One region of the Pseudoalteromonas pernae genome, then DNA from elsewhere that is predicted to be linked to it. Evidence: predicted binding sites of a transcription regulator. Region 1 holds the regulator's gene; the other holds the start of a gene.
What was found. Region 1 encodes NrdR, which represses ribonucleotide reductase genes. Its sites were predicted from a motif close to AAACACNANATNTNGTGTTT; they were not measured.

Region 2: a site for NrdR is predicted at 1,828-1,847, ahead of nrdA (class 1a ribonucleoside-diphosphate reductase subunit alpha). Genes of this name have one in related genera too.

What each region holds. Positions count from the first base shown of each region.
Region 1 covers NZ_JBDODM010000005.1:21,339-24,539, reverse strand. The annotation lists gene V1358_RS12680 (error-prone DNA polymerase) at 1-55, shown strand, start outside; gene glyA (serine hydroxymethyltransferase) at 251-1,507, shown strand; gene nrdR (transcriptional regulator NrdR) at 1,705-2,154, shown strand; gene ribD (bifunctional diaminohydroxyphosphoribosylaminopyrimidine deaminase/5-amino-6-(5-phosphoribosylamino)uracil reductase RibD) at 2,144-3,201, shown strand, end outside.
Region 2 covers NZ_JBDODM010000001.1:358,702-361,902, reverse strand. The annotation lists gene nrdA (class 1a ribonucleoside-diphosphate reductase subunit alpha) at 1-1,677, opposite strand, end outside; gene ubiG (bifunctional 2-polyprenyl-6-hydroxyphenol methylase/3-demethylubiquinol 3-O-methyltransferase UbiG) at 2,178-2,888, opposite strand; gene gyrA (DNA topoisomerase (ATP-hydrolyzing) subunit A) at 3,083-3,201, shown strand, end outside.

The sequences.
Region 1 (3,201 bases):
TGATCACAGCGATAAGTTACCCGCCTTGATTCTCAAAAGTCGCTTTTTTCATTAAATATAGAAATATTAAAGTTAAAATTGATTTTGATAATAAATGTATTCGATTAAAAAATATCATTCTTTTAAGGGTGTGAAAAAAATTCAATCCCTGTTTAAATAAGCTCACGTATAGCCAATAGGCAAACGCGCCGTTTACGCGTACAATAACGGCCTTTCATATCCGACAATTACGTTGCACCTAGGAGACAGCATGTTAGAACGTAACATGAACATTGCAGATTTTGACCCAGAATTAGCGAATGCGATGAACGCAGAAGTGGCTCGCCAAGAAGAGCACATTGAACTTATCGCGTCTGAAAACTACTGTAGCCCACGCGTACTAGAAGCGCAGGGTTCACAGCTAACCAACAAATATGCAGAAGGCTACCCAGGTAAGCGTTACTACGGTGGTTGTGAGCATGTTGACGTAGTTGAGCAACTTGCAATTGATCGTGCAAACGAGCTATTCGGCACTGAGTACGCAAACGTACAACCGCACGCAGGTTCACAAGCTAACGCTGCTGTTTTCCAAGCGCTACTTCAGCCACACGACACTGTTCTAGGTATGAGCCTAGCGCACGGTGGTCACCTTACTCACGGTGCACACGTAAACTTCTCTGGTAAAACGTACAACGCAATTCAGTACGGCCTAAACGAGCAAACTGGCGAAATCGATTACGATCAAGTTGAAGCGCTAGCGCTTGAGCACAAGCCAAAAATGATTATCGGTGGTTTCTCTGCGTACTCAGGTATCGTAGATTGGGCACGTTTCCGTGAAATCGCTGACAAAGTAGGCGCATACCTATTCGTTGATATGGCACACGTTGCGGGTCTTATCGCAGCTGGCGTATACCCAAGCCCAGTTCCTTATGCACACGTAATCACAACAACGACACACAAAACGCTTGCGGGCCCTCGTGGTGGTCTAATCGTGTCTAACTGTGGCGATGAAGAGATCTACAAAAAGCTAAACAGCGCTGTATTCCCTGGTGGTCAAGGTGGCCCTCTATGTCATGTAATCGCTGCTAAAGCGGTTGCTTTCAAAGAAGCACTTCAACCAGAATTCAAAGCGTACCAGCAGCAAGTAGTTGCTAACGCGCAAGCGATGGTAGCGGTACTGCAAGAGCGTGGCTACAAAGTAGTATCAGGTAAAACTGACAACCACTTATTCCTTCTTGACCTAATCGACAAAGACATCACAGGTAAAGATGCGGATGCAGCGCTTGGTAACGCAAACATCACAGTTAACAAGAACTCAGTACCAAACGACCCGCGTTCGCCGTTTGTAACTTCAGGTCTACGTATTGGTTCTCCAGCAATCACTCGCCGTGGTTTCAAAGAAGCTGAAGCAAAAGAGCTAGCTGGCTGGATCTGTGACGTGCTAGATAACATCGAAAGCACTGAAGTTCAGGCGCAAGTGAAAGAAAAAGTAAAAGCAATTTGTGCTAAGTTCCCTGTTTACGCATAAGGGCACAAAATAGCTATTACACAAATGTTTGTGTATTATAAAGGCCGCAATTTTTGCGGCCTTTTTTGCATTTTAGGTTGAGTGGCTTTTGCCTCAATCTCTGCATCGAGAAATAACAACAGGCGCCCATATCGCGGCGCTTGACGACTCCGGGCTGCAATTGAAGCTACTTTGTTATTAAAGGAAACCCGTTCACTATGCATTGTCCTTTTTGCAGCGCAAAAGATACCAAGGTTATCGACTCACGTTTAGTTGGTGGTGGGCATCAAGTTCGTCGTCGTCGCGAATGCATTGATTGCCATGAGCGCTTTACCACATTTGAAGGTGCAGAATTGGTGATGCCACGGGTGATCAAGCGTGATGGTTCACGCGAACCTTTCAATGAAGACAAATTACAAAATGGCCTACACCGAGCATTGGAACGTCGACCAGTAAAAACAGAACAAGTCGATGAAGTCGTGCACCAAATCAAATCCCAAATTCGCGCCACCGGTGAGCGAGAAGTCAGCTCACAACTAATCGGTGAGTGCATCATGGAAGCCCTTAAAGGTTTAGACAAAGTGGCTTACGTGCGTTTCGCATCGGTGTACCGTTCGTTCGAAGATATTCGCGAGTTTGGTGAAGAAATCGCCCGCCTTGGAGACTAATATGACCTTCAGCGCTGATGATACGCGCTATATGCAAAGAGCCATTGAGCTCGCATATCAAGGCCGTTTTACCACGACCCCAAATCCTAATGTGGGCTGTGTACTGGTTAAAGATGGCCAAATCATAGGCGAAGGCTTTCATCTGCAAGCCGGAACACCACATGCCGAAGTCCACGCATTAGCAGCCGCCGGTGATAACGCCCAAGGCGCAACTGCGTATGTCACTTTGGAGCCGTGTAGTCACACTGGACGCACAGGTCCGTGTGCGGGCGCGCTCATCAAAGCTAACGTCGCTAAAGTCATTTGCGCTATGCAAGACCCCAACCCACAAGTCAGTGGCAGAGGCATGAAAATGCTGGCTGATGCTGGTATTGAAGTGGCCTCAGGTTTATTGGCAACTGAAGCTGAAAAACTAAACCGCGGGTTTTTAAAGCGCATGCGCAGTAACAAGCCATTTGTGACCTGTAAATTGGCTGCCAGTATTGACGGTAAAACTGCGTTAGGCAATGGCGAAAGTAAATGGATCACAGGCCCTATTGCCCGCGCCGATGTGCAGCAATGGCGAGCTGAGCACTGCGCAATATTAAGTGGCGCAGACACGGTGTTAGTTGATAACGCAAAGCTGAATGTGCGTTTAGATGAAAAAGCGCGTGCACAGTACGTACTCCCTGAGGTGCGCCAACCTGTGCGGGTAATAATCGACAGTCAATATCGGCTCACTCCTGATCTAGCATTATTCCAAGAGCCCGGTGAGATTATTATCGTGCGTTCACGCACAGCGAATGTTTGTGTGAAAGAGCTTGATAAACAACCGCAGTGGCCCAACAATGTAACCGAATTAAGCTGTGATGGCATGGATGATGGCCGCGTTAATTTAGCTGCGCTTTTAGTATTACTGGCTGAGCGAGAAATCAATTCCGTATGGCTAGAGGCGGGGGCAACATTAGCGGGTGCCATGGCTCAGCAAAACCTAATTGATCGGTATGTCGTTTATATTGCGCCAAAGTTAATGGGCACTACTGCCACGGGGCTGATAAATATTGGGCC
Region 2 (3,201 bases), on a different contig from region 1:
CGCCAATTCGTTTGATGCTTTCATCAGGTAATACTGAATTGCTTCGAACGTCTTGTGGGTCAGCCCATTTGCACTGCCATCAGAGTAACGCTTACCATTTTTCGCAAGATAGTAGGCAAAGTTGATAACGCCTACACCCAGTGTACGACGACCCATAGTTGCATTGAATGCAGCAGGTACTGGGTACTCTTGGTAATCAAGCAGGTTATCCAGTGCGCGTACGGCGAGCTCCGCAAGTTCTTCTAGTTCATCTAGCGACTCGATAGCACCTAAGTTAAATGCCGACAGTGTACACAAGGCAATTTCACCTTCTTCGTCATTAACATGGCTAAGAGGCTTAGTCGGTAGTGCGATTTCTAGGCAAAGGTTAGATTGGCGAATCGGTGCAACTTTGGCGTCGAACGGGCTGTGAGTATTACAGTGGTCAACGTTTTGCAGATAGATACGGCCAGTACTCGCACGCTCCTGTAAGAACATAGAGAACAACTCGATAGCTTTTATGCGCTTCTTGCGAATTGACTCATCCTGCTCGTACTTAACGTACAGTTCTTCAAACTTCTCTTGGTCTTCAAAAAACGCATCGTATAAACCAGGGACGTCAGATGGACTGAATAAGGTAATAAAGCCATCTTTAATAAGACGTGTGTACATGAGTTTGTTGAACTGTACGCCGTAATCTAGGTGGCGAACACGGTTATCTTCCACGCCTCGGTTGTTTTTAAGAACTAATAGGTTCTCAACTTCCAAGTGCCACAATGGGTAGAATAGGGTCGCAGCACCGCCACGTACACCGCCTTGTGAACAGCTTTTTACTGCTGTTTGGAAGTGCTTATAAAATGGGATACAGCCAGTGTGGTACGCTTCACCATTGCGAATCGGGCTGCCTAATGCACGGATACGACCTGCGTTAATACCGATACCAGCACGTTGCGATACGTATTTTACAATCGCTGAAGAAGTAGCGTTAATTGAATCTAGGCTATCGGCACATTCAATCAATACACACGAGCTGAACTGACGTGTTGGTGTACGTACACCTGACATAATCGGTGTAGGCAATGAAATCTTAAACAGAGACACAGCATCATAAAAACGCTTGATGTAATCAAGGCGAGTCTCTTTTGGATAGTCAGAAAACAGGCTAGCAGCAACTAACATATAAAGAAACTGGGCGCTTTCATAGATATCACCTGTTACACGGTTTTGAACTAGATATTTACCTTCTAGTTGCTTCACCGCTGCATAGCTGAAATTTAAATCGCGAGCGTGATCAATGAACGTGTCCATTTGTTCAAATTCAGACTGCGTGTAATCAGCGAGTAGGTGTTGGTCATAACGCTTATCTTCAACAAGCTTAACAACATGATCAAACAGTTTAGGTGGCTCGAATTGACCATATGCTTTTTTACGTAAGTGGAAAATAGCAAGGCGTGCAGCCAAGTACTGATAGTCAGGAGTATCTTTTGAGATCAAATCAGCGGCAGATTTGATAATCGTTTCATGAATGTCTTCCGTGCGGATCCCGTCATAAAACTGGATGTGAGACTTCAATTCAACCTGTGATACTGAGACATTGTTTAGACCTTCAGCAGCCCAAGCAATAACACGGTGGATCTTATCCAGATCCAACGCTTCCTTTCGTCCGTCACGTTTGCTAACAGATAACTGTTGATTCATTGTCGTAGCCCATAATTATAATTAGTTGTCATAGCGCACAGCTGTCAAAGTGTAACTTTCAGCTCTGTTTGAGGTAACAAGAGCAGGGGGCGTATAAACTCTCACTGCAACGTACCTCGAGTCATAAATGAATATGACTGTTTAACATTTAAACACTAGATATGGTGTTTTAAACTTTGTGACTCACAAGATAGTGGGGTCTGAAACCTTTTGCAAGCGCTGATCACATGAGCAATCTGTGGATAACTAGCGTCTGTTAGTGGTCCTTAACCTTATAGCATTTTTAATGCTGTCAATTGCTGAAAATCAACGTCAAAAAATACAAATTTAATGATTTTTTACTGTGATGATTGAATGATTTTTTTATCATCAATTAGCACATGATTCACACAACTGAAATTCTCGCAAGCACTATATCTGGTGTTTAAATTTTAACTAAACACCAGATATAGTGTAAGAGGTGTTTGCGCAAACACCAAATATTGATTTTTGCTTAGTGACTAAGCAAGCTTTTCAAAATGCAGAATGTAGTTAACGCTTAGATCTTGACCGAGCGTGTATTGCTTGGTGATTGGGTTGTAGCTTAGGCCAGCACTATTTCGTACTTTGAGCCCCGCTTGCTCAGCCCATTGAATTAACGTTGAAGGGCGAATGAATTTACTGTGGTCGTGAGTCCCTTCTGGCACGAGTTTAAGGAGCTTTTCAGCACCTAGAATCGCATAAAGGTAGGCTTTGGTCGTTTTGTTTAATGTTGAGAAGTACACATTCGCGCCTGGTTTTGCCAGTGCCGCAGCACTTGCAATGATCGATTGAGGATCGGGCACGTGCTCAAGCATTTCCATACAAGTAACAACATCAAAGCGTTCTGGATTTTGCTCTGCGTATTGCTCCGCAGTGATTTGTTGATAATCTACTTTTACTCCAGTTTCTAAACTATGGAGTTTCGCAACATTTAATGGCTCGCGTCCCATATCGATGCCAGTTACCTGTGCTCCTAACTTCGCCATGCTCTCTGCTAAGATACCCCCACCGCAGCCTATATCGAGCGTTTCTTTATCTGCTAAGCCGTGTGCGTAGCGGGCGATGAAGTCTAATCGCAAGGGGTTAATTTCGTGCAAGGGTTTGAACTCTCCGTCCATGTCCCACCAGCGCTCTGCTATGGCTTCAAATTTAGCGATTTCAGCACTGTCTACATTTTGATGTTCGGTCATATAAAACTTCCTCGTGTTTCTCAGGCCATTATACGGGGGGATTTTATGAAATCGCAAAAATTTAGCGCCTGTAAAAACAAAAATTATGTGATAGCATGGTTCGAGATAATAACGACAATGGGTCTGTAGGGCTAACTAGGCAAGAAGCTTGGTGATTTAACCCGCAGGCGCTAATAAGAAGGAAAGTGATATCAATGACTGATCTCGCCAATGAAGTCCTTCCGGTTAATATTGAAGATGAGTTAAAGAACTCCTACCTTGATTATGCGATGAGTGTAATCGTAGGACGTGCGCTACCCGATGTACGTGACGG